2 regions of the Halomonas sp. 18071143 genome follow, and region 1 is predicted to be linked to the other one. Evidence: predicted binding sites of a transcription regulator. Region 1 holds the regulator's gene; the other holds the start of a gene.
What was found. Region 1 encodes FNR, which switches genes on or off when oxygen is low (the NO sensors DNR and NnrR bind a similar motif). Its sites were predicted from a motif close to TTGATNTANATCAA; they were not measured.

Region 1 (7,374 bases):
TTTTGCAAGCTGGGGTATGACGATAGGACAATGGTCTATGGCTCTGGCTAAACCAATGTTTGCTACCTTGGTAAAAGTGACCAAAGAGCGTTAAAGAGAAAATAAAAAGCGCGACTTTAGTCGCTAAACAAAGGTCGTTAAGACGTTAGCTTTATAGCGGAAAGTAGCAGGTTGTAAAGCAGGTCAAAGAGAGTGACAGGTTAATAATAATCACAAAAGCCATTGCGTGGCGCGAGACAAGGCGCTTGATCGAGGTTGCTACATGGTAGAAGTAGAGCTGTCTCAACTGCCCTTCACCCTGCTGGACGAGGAGGGTCGGGATCACGTGCGCCGGGGCATGGACCTGGCCTATTTCGAACGTGATGAGGTCATTCTGGAAATGGGCCAGCCTGGCGCCTCGGTGTTCTTGATCCACAAGGGCGAAGTGGCCGAGCTGGATCCGACGCTGCCTGCCGCCAGCGCGCGTATCGGTCACTATACGGCGGGCGACCTGTTCGGCGCGATCAGCATTTTGAATGGCAAGAGCCGCTACCGTTTTCAGGCTGAAGACGAATGTCTGTGTTATGTCATGCCCAAGGCGCTGTTCAGCCAGCTGTGCCGACACTACCCGGCGTTCGAGCAGTTTTTCAAGCAGTCGCTGTCTCACAAGGCGCGCCTGTTGACCGAGAAGCGTGCCGATGGGGGAGTCACCATGGCGGGGTTCATGCTGGCCCGCGTCAGCGAGTGCATGCGTCAACCGTTGATGATGGATGCCCAGGCGTCCATTCAACAGGCCGTCCGACAGTTGAATGAAAGTCATGCCGACAGCCTGCTGGTGGCCACCGAACGCGGCCCAGGCATGGTCACCAAAACGGATTTGCTCAACGGTCTGGTCCTCGATAGCGCTTCATTGGACACCCCGGTGGCTGCGCTGGCCAACCTTGCGCTCGTCACTGTTGCCCCCGGGCAATATCTGTTCGAAGCCTTGATCACCATGACCCGCCATCAGGTATCACGCGTCGTGGTGATGGAGGAGGGCAGGGTGCAAGGGGTCGTAGAGCTGACGGACGTACTGGGGTTCTTCTCCAGCCGTAGCTATGTGATCAGCTTGCAAGTGGAGCAAGCCGATAGCTTGCCTGCCCTGGCATCGGCCAGTCAGCGCACGCCCGAGCTGGTCAAGGCGCTCATGGCCCAGGGCGTCAAGCTGCGTTTTGCCATGGACCTGCTGGCCGCGTTGAATGGCCGCATCATGAGCAAGGCGTGGGCCTTGACCGTACCCGAGCAGTATCACCCGCAAAGCTGCCTGATGGTCATGGGCAGCGAGGGCCGTGGCGAGCAGATTCTCAAAACCGATCAGGACAACGGGTTGATCCTGGCTGACGATTGCCAGTGGCCGGACGTGGCCGAGTGCATGAACGCCCTGTCAGAGACGCTGGTGCAGCTGGGCTACCCGCCATGCCCTGGCAACATCATGGTGTGTAACCCTGAGTGGGTGGGAACGGTGTCGACGTGGGAGTCGAACATCGCCAGGTGGGTGTCGGCCCGGGATGGCGACAGTCTGATGAAGCTGGCCATTTTGCTGGATGCCCACGGCGTCGCGGGCAACCCCGCGCTGCTGGACCGTGTGCGTGAGGCGCTGTTTGCGCGCTGTTCCCATGATGAGCTGCTGCTCTCCTATTTCGCCCGCGCAGCGCTGCGTTTCTCGACGCCGTTGACGCTGTTTGGTTCGCTGAAAAAGCCCCAGCACGGCATCGATATCAAGAAAGGCGGCATTTTTCCGATTGTTCATGGGGTGCGCACCATGGCGCTGGAGCGGCGCATCAAGGCGACCTCTACGCTGGATCGGCTCGATGCGCTGGCCGCCGATGGCCGTCTGGACCGCCGCTTTGCCGACGACCTGGGTGAGGCGCTGGCGCTGTTTACCGAGCTGCGTCTGAAGCAGCAGTTGCAGGAGCTGAAAAGCGCGGGCGCCCGCGATGCCGATACCGGCAAACGCACCAACCGAGTCGTGGTCCAGGAGCTTTCATCGCTGGAGCGTGACCTACTACGCGAAGCGCTGCACATCGTCAAGGACTTCAAGCAGCGGCTGTCCCATCGTTATCATCTGGAGTATTCGTGAGTGGAATGCGGCTATTGGATAGGCACGTGGGTCTCTTGAGCGGCTCACTGAGAACCCTGGTGCAGCGTGAAAGCGATCGACGGCGGTTCGCGGACACGCCGCATGGCTGGCTGTTCCAGCCTTATATGGGCGAAGAAGCAGTGGCGTTGGCGTGTCGTGAAAGCCAGGCTCGCCCGGGCGAGCTGCGCGTGGCCGCTGTCGTATTGACGCCGCGCCGGGTGTTGACCAGCCATGCCTGGAGCGACACGCTGACCATGAAAGGCGAACACATGCCTCATCGTCAGGAGCGAGACGATGCACCTGCTTCGTCAGTTGACTCGGGAACTCGGATCGAAGTGCTGGCGGGGTTCATCGGTAACCGGCCCGTGGTGGGGTGGCAGTTGGATGCCCTGCTGGCGCCGCTTGGCCGGATGTTCAAAGCCACGCTGGGGTTTGGGCTACCCAATGCTCAGGTCGATCTGGCCAGGCTGCACGCTCGTCAGCTACGCCGCTTGCATCCCCAGGCAGAGGTCGGCCCGAGCATCAACGAAGCGCTGTCATGCTGGTCTCTGCCGCTGGCCTGGCCCTCGGTACAAAGCGAGGCCACGGCGGCGGCGCTGCTCTATCAGCGCTTGCAGAGTGAACGCCTTTTCACGGTGTGAGCCGACGCGCTGGCCAGAGGTCGACGATGGGTTTGTATTGGGTCGCGCCTGCGAGTCTTGTAGAATAGCCGCTGCTCCTTCACCCATCGGCAGTACAACGACCATGTTATCACCTGACTTTTTCGACCCCTCCTCGGCGACGCGTGCCACCAATGCGGCGTCTGAACAGCAGCCTGAACTTCAGGATGCCAAACAGAAGCGCGAATTCAACAAGTTGCAGAAGCGTCTTCGTCGTGAAGTGGGCAACGCCATCATCGATTACAACATGATCGATGAGGGTGATCGGGTCATGGTATGCCTGTCGGGTGGCAAGGACAGCTACACCATGCTGGAAATCCTGCGCAATCTGCAGCGCAATGCGCCGGTCAACTTTTCCCTGGTGGCGGTCAACCTCGACCAGAAACAGCCGGGCTTTCCCGAGCACGTGCTGCCCCGTTACCTGGATCAGCTGGGTGTGGAGTACCACATTCTGGAGCGGGATACCTATTCGGTGGTGAAGGAGAAAACCCCGGAAGGCAAGACCACCTGCGCGCTCTGCTCGCGACTGCGTCGCGGGTCGCTCTACGGGTTTGCCGAGGAGATCGGCGCCAACAAGATTGCCCTGGGCCACCACCGGGAAGATATCCTCGAGACGCTGTTTCTCAACATGTTCTTTGGCGGAACCCTGAAGGCCATGCCGCCCAAGCTGCTGTCCGACGACGGCAAGAACATCGTGATCCGCCCCTTGGCCTACTGCAAGGAGGCGGACATTGCCGAATTCTCACGGCTGATGGAGTTTCCGATCATTCCCTGCAACCTGTGCGGGTCGCAGCCCAATATGCAGCGTCAGATCGTCAAGGACATGCTGGCCGAATGGGACAAGAAGCACCCGGGGCGGCTGGAGAGCATGTTCAAGGCCGTCACCAATGTAGCGCCTTCCCAGTTGGCCGACCGGGCGCTGTTCGACTTCGTCGGGCTGGAAGCCAAACAGGCGGCGCTGATGGAAGGGCGCATTCAGGCGTTCAACGTGAGCTGATCGCCTGCTCCTCTTCTTCGGCCAGGGTGATGAGCCGCTGCAGGTCGAGAATATTGACCTCTCGGCCCGAGACGGCCACCACGTTCTGTTGCTGAAAGCGGCTCAGGATACGGCTGACGGTTTCGACGGCCAGCCCCAGGTAGTTCCCCATGTCGGCGCGAGACATGGAGAGCCGGAAGCTGTAGGGCGAGTAGCCGCGTCGCCGGAAGCGATCAGAGAGGGTAATCAGGAAGCTGGCCAGCCGCTGGTCGGCGGTCTTGCGCGATAGCAGGCGCATCATGCGCCGATCATCACGCAGCTCTTTGCTCATGCTGCGGTAAAGCTGGCCGCGCAGCTCCGGGAGCTCTTCCGATAGTGTGTCCAGGCGGTCGAAAGGAATCTCGCACACCGTGGTGGTTTCCAGGGCGATCACGCTGCCGGGATACTGCTCTTCATCGATACCATCCAACCCCACCAGCTCGCTGGGCAGATAGAAGTTGGTCAACTGATCGTTGCCGTTGCCTTCGCTGGTCACCTGTTTCAGGCTGCCGGAACGTACCGCATAGACGCTGGTGAACGCATCGCCCTGGCGAAACAGCGGTTCGCCCTTCTTGAGCGGTGCGCGGCGGCGGATGATGGCGTCGAACTGGCTCATATCCTCCAGCTCCAGGGCGAGCGGTAGGCACAGCGAGCTGAGGCTGCAGGTCTGGCAGCGCGCCTCTTGCAGCAGTGAACGTCGTTGGCTGGCAGGATATGGCATGTTGTTCTCCCTTTTCATTAGCCATCATAGGGTCAGGGGGTGGATGTCTCAAGGTGCCGTTTATACGATCTTCGAGTAACGCTGGGAGGGTTGCCCCGGCAGGCGCGCATCGAACGCCATGGCCAAGTGGCGAATCAGCAGCCGCCCGGTCGGCGTCGCCCGCAGGCGGTTCCCTTCGCGCTGCAGCAGGCCATCCCGCTCGGCGGGCTGCAGGCGCTCCAGCGTGCTGGCGAAGTAGGCAGGCGCGTCGATGTGCCAACGTTGGCCAACGCTGGCCAGGTCAATTTCCATATCGCACATCAGGCGCTCGATGACGTCTCTCCGCATTAGGTCGTCCTTATTTAAACGTACTCCTTTGACGGTTGCCAGCCGACCTTCATCCAATGCCGCTTCATACGCGGCCAGCTGGGTGGGGTTCTGGGCATACAGATCATCGATACGGGAAATGGCCGAAACGCCCAAGCCAATCAGGTCGCACTGGGCGTGGCTGGAGTAGCCCTGGAAGTTACGCTGCAGAGTGCCTTGGCGCTGGGCCTGGGCGAGGCTGTCGTCCGGGCGGGCAAAGTGGTCCATGCCGATATGCACATAGCCTGCCTGAGTGAGCATCTCGATGGTGGTGCGCAGGATCGCCAGCTTCTCGTCGGCGCTGGGCAGGTCTGTCTCGCTGATGCGCCGCTGGGGGGCAAAGCGGCTGGGCATGTGGGCGTAATTGAACACCGACAAGCGGGCCGGGTTGAGGTCGATGACCTGGCCAAGCGTGTCGGCAAAGCTCTGCTCGGTCTGAAACGGTAGCCCGTAAATCAGATCCAGATTGAGGGAGCGAAAGCCCAGCCGATGTGCTTCGTCCATCAGGGTTTCGGTCATGACCTTGGGCTGCACGCGGTTGATGGCCGCCTGTACCCTAGGGTTCAGGTCCTGGACGCCCAGGCTGAGGCGATTGAAACCCAGCGACTGCAGGTGGCGCAGGGTAAAGACATCTGCTTCACGGGGGTCGATCTCGATGGCGTAATCGCGGTCAGGAGCGTTGGAGAGCCCAAACCTCGCGTCCAACCTGTCTACCAGGTCGCTCATTTGCGCCAGGGTCAGGAACGTTGGGGTGCCACCGCCCCAGTGCAGCTGCTGCACGGGCCGCCGAGTATCCAGATGGCGCGAGGTCAGCACCATTTCACGATCGAGGCGCGATAGGTAGGGTTCGGCCAGCTGGGTGTTCTTGGTGGCGATCTTGTTGCAGGCGCAGTAAAAGCAGATCTTGCGGCAAAAGGGCACGTGCACGTACAGGGAGAGCGGCCGTTGGCTGGCATTGCTGCGCGCCAGGGCTTCAGTGACGTCGTCGGCACCGATGTCTGCGTCAAAGGAGAGTGCCGTAGGGTAGGACGTATAGCGTGGGCCGCTGGTGTCGTAACGGCGCAGCAGGGCCTCGTCCCAGGCAGGGGTCTCGGCCGCTGCGAGGTGAGGAGGTACGGTGGCAGCAGAGGCAAGGGGCATGAAGAGACGCTCCGTGGTAACAGGGCAAAGTAGCCAGGTGGTGGGCCACCGGCCGACATATGCCTGCATGCTAAGGCATCGAAGCGGGCAAAGCGTTGAGCTATATCAAGCTATGGGTGGAGGGCCGTCGGCAGCAGCGACCACAGTTGCCACAGGGCAAAGCCGATGATGGTCAAGGCGGCCACGGTACGCGTGGCGGGGTGGCGAATGAGCTGGCCCATCTGGCGAGCCGCCAGGCCGGTGGCCAGCAGGGCTGGCAGGGTGCCCAGTCCGAAGGCACCCATCAGCAACGCGCCCTGCTGCGGGTCGGCCGTGGCCAGACTCCAGGCCAGCATGGAGTACACCAGCCCACAGGGTAGCCAGCCCCAGATTGCACCCAGGGCAAAAGCCTGGGGCAGGTGCACGACAGGCATCAACCGTCGGCCCAGGGGTTCGAGATAGCGCCACAGGTAGCGTCCGGCGGCCTCGACCCGGAGCAGACCTTTCCACCAGTTGGCGATGTACAGCGCCATCAGAATCAGCATGACCGCCGCCACCACCTGCAGGCTCACTCCGGCGGCCGGGGAGAGCGAGACCAGTGTGCCCAGCGCAGCCACTAGCGCTCCGGCCACCATGTAGCTGAGAATACGCCCCAGGTTGTAGCTCATCAGCAGCCCGCCCAGGCGAGCAGGGTGGCGCATGCTGGGCGGCACGGCGAAGGTGAGGGCGCTCATGATGCCACCGCACATGCCGATGCAGTGCGCCCCGCCCATGAGGCCAAATACCCAGGCCGCCAGCAGCGGCGGCAGGTCCAGCCCGGTCGGGTTCATGGCGGGGGCTCTTGGTCGCGAGGCGGCCTGGCCCTGTTTTTTCGCTCGGCGCGCTGTTCAGGCGTCAGGTCGTTTTCGTCGTCATCGAACAGGATGCGGTGGGCAGGGCCTTCCAGGTCTTCGAACTGGTCGTGCTTCACCGCCCAGAAGAAGGCCCAGACCGCGAGGCCGAGCAGGATCAGCGATAGCGGAATCAACAGGTACAGAATGCTCATGCAGTCACCGGTTTGGTGGGGGCGATGCTGGGGGTTGGAGCACTGCGCCAACGCGATAGACGCAAGGCGTTGCCCACCACCACCAGCGAGCTCAGCGACATGCCGATGGCGGCCAGCCAGGGCGGAATGAGCCCCATGGCGGCCAGCGGCAAGGCCGAGAAGTTGTAGCACACCGACCAGATCATGTTTTGCCGCATGATGCGGCGGGTGGCCTGGGCAATATCCACGGCATCGTGGATGCGCATCAGGCGTGGGCTCATCAGTACCGCATCGGCGCGGGTACGCGCCAGGTCGGTGGCACTGTTCATGGCAATCGCGACATCGGCCCCCGCCAGCACGGGCACATCGTTGATGCCATCGCCAATCATTACC
Region 2 (7,374 bases), 1.1 Mb from region 1:
AAATCGCCATTCGGCAAGACCAGCGGTAGCTCAGCGTGCTGTCCTGCTGCTCCTTGATATGGTTCAGCGCGTCGAGAAGCGAGGTGCTCTCCTCCACCGCAACGTCGTAGGTTTGCCAGTAGGGATCCGCTGCGCTGTCGGGCAGGTAACGCTTGATGCTGATGTGCTTGTTCATGCCTTGCCTCCCTTGGCCGCATCCCCGTAAACCCGCGCGGCCGGGGCCGAAAAGCGGGTATCCACCGCCTGCCAGCGTAGCTCGGCGGGCGCGTCACCCTGGTAAAACACCTGGCTATGCTTGAGATAGCCCACATCGTCACGGGCCTGCAGGCCCTCGTCCAGACGCTGGTGGGCACCCCGGGATTCGCGACGCTCCAACGCGGCCAAACACGACGCCTCGGCGATCTCCAGCCCGTAGCCAAACTCCAGGCACTCCAGCAGCTCGGTATTGAAGATCTTGCTGGTGTCACTGACCCGCACCTGGGCATAGCGCTGGCGCAGCTGGCGGAGGGTGTCCAACGCCTGCTGCATGCCTGCTTCGGTGCGGTAAATGCCGCAGCCGCTCTCCATGGCCTGCACCATGGCGTGCTTGAGCGTCACCCAGGATTCACCGCTGCCCTGGCCATCGCATAGCGTGGCCAGCCGCGCCTGCTGCCGCTGGGCCTGCGCCTGCAAGACCGGCAGCGCCACCCAGTCGGTGCGGGCGGCCCGCTGGCTGGCCTGCTCCCCGGCCAAGCGGCCAAAGACCAGCAGCTCGGTCAGCGAGTTGGAGCCCAGCCGGTTGGCCCCATGCAGGCCCACCGACGCACACTCCCCGGCGGCGTACAGGCCTGCAATGGTCGTTTCGCACTGGGGATCGGTTTCGATGCCGCCCATGGTGTAGTGCACCGCAGGCCGAATCGGGATCGGCTCCTTGACGGGGTCGACGTTGATATAGGATTTGGCCAGCTCGCAGATGAACGGCAGGCGCTCATGCAGATAGTCGGCGCCCAAGTGACGAAGGTCGAGATAGACCACGTCGCTGTCGCCAAACTTGCCGGTGCGCCCGGCTTGCTGCTCCTGCCAGAACGCCTGGGAAAGCTTGTCTCGAGGGCCCAGCTCCATGTACTTGTTTTCCGGCTTGCCCAAGGGGGTTTCCGGCCCCAGGCCGTAATCCTGCAGGTAGCGGTAACCCTCATTGTTGAGCAGGATACCGCCTTCCCCCCGGCACGCTTCGGTGATCAGGATGCCCGAGCCGGGCAGGCCGGTGGGGTGGTACTGCACGAACTCCATGTCGCGCAGCGCCACGCCGTGGCGGTAGGCCATGGCCATGCCGTCACCGGTGACGATGCCCGCATTGGTGTTGAAGCGAAACAGCCGCCCCGCCCCGCCGGTGGCCAACACCACCGCCTTGGCACGCAACAGCAGCAGCTCACCCGTGGCGACCTGCAGGGCAATGACGCCCACCACGGCCCCTTCGTGCACCGCCAGGTCCAGCACGAAGTACTCGTCGAAGCGTTCGATCTCGGGGTATTTCAGCGAGGTCTGAAACAGCGTGTGCAGCATATGGAAGCCGGTCTTGTCGGCAGCAAACCAGGTGCGCGCTGTTTTCATGCCACCAAAGCGGCGCACCTGTATGCGGCCATCGGGCTGGCGGCTCCAGGGGCACCCCCAGCGCTCCATCTGCACCAGTTCCTGATAGGCGTGGCGCACGAAGTAGTCCACCACGCCCTGCTCCACCAGCCAGTCGCCCCCAGAAACCGTGTCGTCGAAGTGCGCCTGAAACGAGTCCTCGTCACTGGTCACCGCCGCCGCGCCCCCTTCGGCCGCCACCGTGTGGGAACGCATGGGATACACCTTGGAGACCAGCGCAATGCGCTGCGCGTGACCGCCCTGCTTGGCCTGCTCGGCGGCCGCTATGGCGGCCCGCAGGCCAGCGCCCCCACCGCCGACGATGACGATATCCACATCCTGCTGCTGCATGGCACCCCCTTGTGCGGCTGCACTACTCATGACGCAATTCTCATTACGGACTTCTAATGACGCAATTCTCATGACGCGACGCCGGTCAGCGCACGGCCTGCCGCCCTGCTGATGAAGCGACGTTATCACAGCCCGACAGGCCCTCGGCCTTGATCTAAAGCATGATTGATATAGATCAAATAAACCGCGACTTGCCTTGCCTATGCTTTCCCTGACACCCGTGAAACACCACGCTGGATCTCATCTCTGCTGTGCTCACTCAGGCAAGGCGCTACGGCTTGCCGATAACCTTATCGAGAGGTCGCCATGAACCTCAGCACTTCGCTCCGCTCTCGCTGGCCGCTGCTCGCGCCACTGGCCACCACGCTGGTGATCGCCCTGCTGCCCACCCCGGCCGGGCTACCGCCCCATGCCTGGTACTTCTTCGCCATCTTTTTGGGCTGTGTGGTCGGCCTGATTCTGGAACCCCTGCCCGGCGCGGTCATCGGGCTGGTTGGCGTTACCCTGGTGGCGCTGCTTTCCCGCTGGGTGCTGTTCTCCCCGGAGCAGCTGGCCAACGACGGCTTCAACGCCACCAACCAGGCCTTCGCCTGGGCGGTTTCGGGGTTCACCAACGCTACCGTCTGGCTGATTTTCGGTGCCTTCATGTTTGCCCTGGGGTATGAAAAGACCGGGCTGGGGCGGCGGATCTCGCTGTGGCTGGTGCACGCCATGGGCAAGCGCACGCTGACCCTGGGCTACGCGGTGATGATCGCCGATGGCATTCTGGCCCCTTTCACACCCTCCAATACGGCGCGCAGCGCAGGCACCATCTATCCGGTCATTCGTAACCTGCCGCCGCTGTACGACTCGCACCCCAATGACCCCAGCATGAAGCGTATGGGCAGCTTCCTGATGTGGACCGCCATTGCGGCCACCTGCGTGACCAGCTCGATGTTTCTCACTGCCCTGGCGCCGAACCTGCTGGCCATCGCGCTCACCGAAAGCGCCACGGGCATCCATATCAGTTGGGGGCAGTGGTTCGTGGCGGTGGTGCCGGTGGGGGTCCTTCTGCTGCTGTTGGTGCCGCTGCTGTGCTACTGGCTGTGCGCCCCGGAGGTAAAGGCCGGGGATGAGATCTCCGACTGGGCGAAAGGGGAGCTGCAGAACCTGGGCCCGCTGACCCGCCACGAAATCGTGCTGGTCATCATGGTGGTCACCGCGCTGCTGCTGTGGATCTTCGCTGGCGACCGGGTATCGGCGTCGCTGGTGGGGCTGGTGGTCATCTGCGGCATGCTGCTGACCGGCATGGTGAGCTGGAACGACATTCTCGATAACCGTGCCGCCTGGAATACCTTCGTGTGGTTTGCCACCCTGGTGGCTCTGGCGGGCGGCTTGAGCCAGGTAGGCTTCGTGGGCTGGTTCGGCAACCTGGTAGGCGGGCAGATCAGCCACTTCGACCCGCTAGTGGCCATGGTCGCCCTGGTGGTCATCTTCTATGTCCTGCACTACTTCTTCGCCAGCATCACCGCCCACGTAACTGCTCTGCTGCCGGTCATGCTGGCGGCAGCTTCAGGCATTGCGGGGCTGGACATGCAGCTATTCATTCTGCTGTTGCTGCCCACCCTGGGCTTCATGGGCATCCTGACCCCTTATGGCACCGGCCCCAGCCCGGTGTATTACGGCAGCGGCTACTTGCCCAGCGCGCTGTACTGGCGCCTGGGGGCCATCTTCGGGCTGCTGTTCCTGGTGGCCTGGCTGGCCATTGGTCTGCCCTGGCTACTGCTGATTCAGTGAGCCACGTACTGACTCAGTGCACCATGCGCTTGCCGCGCCTCAGCGCGGCAGCGTTTGTGCCAGTTGCTGTGACAAGTGCCCTGCCATGGCCTTGGGGTGTTCCACATGCAGGTTATGGCCGCCCGGCAGCGCCCAGTGGCGCAGGCGCGGCGCGTGCTGCGCTAGGCGGTTGGCCAGGGTGTTGAACTTGTGGTCCCGCAGGCCGGAGAAATAGCCCACTGGCAGGTCGGTCTCGGCCAGCCACTGCCAGAGAGAGGGCTGCCGACCCAGCGAGGTGACCCGCAGCATGTGCGCCACGGCGGGGCCATGGTTGGCCAACCGGCGCTGAATCTGACGCTGGCGCTGTGAGGCCGTCAAATCGGCAAACACCGGCTGCTGGTACCATGCTGTCAGCACGTCGGCCAGTGGCGACTGCTCAAAGCGCTGCGCCCAGTGCTCATCGTGGGCACGGCGTGCTTCCCGCTCTGGCGCGGCCAGCCCGGGGTGCGCGCTCTCCAACCACAGCGCCTCCAAACCGGCGGGCCGCTGGCTGGCATGATAGAGCGCCAGCCGGCCACCCAGGGAGTAGCCCAGCAGGCCATAACGCACTACGCCCGCCTCGGCCAGCGTATCGCCAAGCCAGTCATGAAAATCCGCAAAGGAGCCCACCGCAGGCACTGTGGGCTGCCCATGCCCCGGCAGGTTCAGCGCCAGGCAGCGCACGCCCGGCAGCGCTTGTTCCAGCGCCTCGCCAAGCGCTTGCCAATCTTGCTGATCGCCCAGCAGGCCGTGCAGCATCACCAGCGTAAAGGGCGGCGAAGGGTCATGATGCATCGGGTGCCTCCCTGAGCCACGCGCCCAGAGCCTGCAACGCATCGGTGGCCTGCTGATGGGGCACCGTGACCTCGATCAGCGTCACCCCGGCCTCCAGCGCCTGAGTGTAGACCTCGCAAAACGCCGCCAGCGTGGTCGGTGCGGCATAGTTCAGGTGAAACATGCGCGCCGCATGCTCGAACGCGAGCCCGTGGGGTTGGCGATAGTAGCGCTCCAGCAGGTCGCCTTCGTCCGGCACCGGCAGCATGTGGAAAATGCTGCCGCCATCGTTATTCAGCACCACCACGACCAGCGGCGCCTGGGCCCTGGCCAGCAGCGCCAGGCTGTTGAGGTCGTGAAGCGCGCTGGTGTCGCCCAGAATCACCGTGGTGGGTTCATCAGTCGTGCAGGCCAAGCCATACGCGGTGGCCAGCAGCCCATCGATGCCCGAAGCTCCGCGATTGGCCATCACCCGCAGCGGCGTCGAACGGGTCGAGCCCAGCATGTTCATCAACCGGGCGGGCAGGCTATTGCCCACGAACAGCGCCCCTCTGGCCAGTTGGGCCAGCTGATGACACACCCCCAGCTCGGAAAACTCCGCCGTATAGCGTTCGATGCCCTGGCGGGTGCGCTGCTGAAGGCGCGCCAGGGTATGCCAGGGGGGCTGGGCGGGCCCGGCGGGCAGCGTGGCGATGGCCTCGGCGGGCGTGCACACCAGCCGCTGGGTAAGGGTGAAGTCCGGGTCCAGGCGCTGGGGTAACGGGTCGACCAGCCACGCCTGCTGCCAGGGGTGGCGGGCAATCATCTGGGTCAGGCGCTTGGAAATCAGCCGGCCGCCAAACTGCAGCAGCACGTTGGCGCGGCCCAGCTCGGCGCTGACCTGCGGGTCCTGAAGGGCCAGGTCCATGTGCACCAGATGGCGCGGGTCGCCGTGCAGCTGGCTTTGCAGGTCGGCCAGCAGCGGCCAGCCCAGCTGCTCGGCCAGGGCCGCAATGGGGGCCGCCTGCTGGGGGTCATCGATGCGCCCCACCACGATCACCCCGCGCTGCCGGGTGAAGGCGGCGGGCCATGCCACCGGCAAGGCGGCGGGAGCGGTTTGCCAAGCGCTCCAGGGGGCATCGCTGTGCTGCCAGCGTGCCAGCGGCGCCAGGTAGTCGCTGGCCTCCACGGGCGGGCCGGAGGGGTAGAGCGGCTCGCGGTAGCGGCAGTTGAAGTGCACCGGCCCCGGTAGGCGGTGCTGTCGCGCCATGGTCTGGTTGATCGTGCTGAGCAAATAGGCGGCGGGAATCTCGCGGCTGGGGGTCGGCAAGTCGTGGTGCGCCACCGTGTGGCGGGCGAAGATATCCCGCTGGTCGATGGCCTGGTTACTGCCGTTATCCAGCAGCTCGATGGGCCGGTCGGCAGACAGAATCACCAGCGGCACGCCCAGCAGCGCGGCTTCCACCACGGCCGGATAAAGGTTGGCCACCGCCGTGCCAGACGTGGTGATCACCGCCACCGGCTGCTGGGCGCCTCGGGCCAGGCCCAGCGCCATGAACCCCAGCCCGCGCTCGTCGAAGTGAGTATGGCAGCGCAGCCCGGCGTGCTCGCTGGCCGCCATGGTCAGCGGGGTGGAGCGCGAGCCCGGCGCCACGACTACCTCGCGCAGCCCCCAGCGGTATAGCTCTTCCAACAGCAGCGATGCCCAAACGTGGTTAAAGGTGGCGTAATGCATCGGCTTATCCCATCCCCAGCAGCGAGAGAATATCGGCAATCTTGGCATCCAGCTCGTGCCACTCGTCGTCGGCCTGCGACCCCGCCACGATACCCGCCCCTGCGTACAGGCGGATCGCCGTATCGCTGACCTGGGCACAGCGAATCGACACCGCCAGCTCGCTGGAGTCATGCCCCACGCGGCCAAAGGCACCGGCGTACCAGCCCCTGGCGTGGCGCTCCAGCTCACGGATTCTGGCCAGCGCCGCCGACCGCGGGGTACCGCCCACGGCAGGCGTAGGGGGCAGCACGCTGAGCAGCTGCTGGTCGGTGATGAAGGGGTGCAGCTCGGCATGGATTTCGCGACGAATATGCTGCACGGACCGCAGCGGCACCACGTGGGCCTCGCCCATTTCCAGGCGCTGGGCCAGCGGCTCCAGCTGGGTCAACAGCTGCTGGTACACGCACTGGTTTTCCAGGCCGTTCTTTTTATCGGCCAGCAGCGCTCCGGCGAGCGCTTCATCCTGCGCCGTGTCACGCCCCCGCCGGGTCGTACCGGCCAGTGCCTCCGTGACCAGCTGCTGGCCCTGGCGACGGTAGAGCCGTTCGGGGGAGCAGCCAATCAGCGCCGTACCGGGCGCCCACTGCACCCCGAAATGAAAGCAGTGCCGCGCCTCGGCCTGCCAGCGCCCCAGCAAGGCCCAGGGGCTGGGCACGCGCTCGGCGGTCAGGCAGGTTTCTCGGGAAAGCACCACTTTGGGAAGCTGCTGCAGCCGTTCGGGCTGGGTCACCTGCGACACCCAGCGGGCCCACTCCGGCCGAGTGGGCGTATCACACCGCTGGTAGCTGCCATGGGCCACCGGGGGCAGCGGCTGTTCCGGGGCGATGGCCGCCAGACACGCCTGGGCGGCGGCCAGCTCTTCGGCAGGAGGGCGGTCATCGAAGCGCAGGTTCACGGAAAGCGTGCACCGCCCCTGCTGACGCTTGAGCAGCACACGGGGCAGTATGAAGCGGCAGTCACCAAACCCGGGCCAACCCGCCGCCTGAGCATCGAAGGCCACCCCGCCGAAATAGTCGGGCGAGCCGCTGGCGGGCTGGGCTTGGGGCTGGGCTTGGGCCCGGGATTGTGCCTGCCCCTGCCCCTGACGCTGCATA

Region 2: a site for FNR is predicted at 2,125-2,138, ahead of frdA (fumarate reductase (quinol) flavoprotein subunit). Genes of this name have one in related genera too.

Annotation. Positions count from the first base shown of each region.
Region 1 covers NZ_CP078120.1:679,626-686,999, forward strand. Annotated here, with positions in the region: gene KVY02_RS03290 (DUF294 nucleotidyltransferase-like domain-containing protein) at 263-2,098, shown strand; gene KVY02_RS03295 (DNA polymerase III subunit epsilon) at 2,125-2,739, shown strand; gene ttcA (tRNA 2-thiocytidine(32) synthetase TtcA) at 2,843-3,754, shown strand; gene fnr (fumarate/nitrate reduction transcriptional regulator Fnr) at 3,741-4,493, opposite strand; gene hemN (oxygen-independent coproporphyrinogen III oxidase) at 4,554-5,978, opposite strand; gene KVY02_RS03315 (sulfite exporter TauE/SafE family protein) at 6,089-6,787, opposite strand; gene ccoS (cbb3-type cytochrome oxidase assembly protein CcoS) at 6,784-7,002, opposite strand; gene KVY02_RS03325 (heavy metal translocating P-type ATPase) at 6,999-7,374, opposite strand, start outside.
Region 2 covers NZ_CP078120.1:3,443,026-3,450,399, forward strand. Annotated here, with positions in the region: gene KVY02_RS16150 (succinate dehydrogenase/fumarate reductase iron-sulfur subunit) at 1-175, opposite strand, end outside; gene frdA (fumarate reductase (quinol) flavoprotein subunit) at 172-1,959, opposite strand; gene KVY02_RS16160 (anion permease) at 2,266-3,735, shown strand; gene menH (2-succinyl-6-hydroxy-2,4-cyclohexadiene-1-carboxylate synthase) at 3,775-4,548, opposite strand; gene menD (2-succinyl-5-enolpyruvyl-6-hydroxy-3-cyclohexene-1-carboxylic-acid synthase) at 4,538-6,241, opposite strand; gene KVY02_RS16175 (isochorismate synthase) at 6,246-7,374, opposite strand, start outside.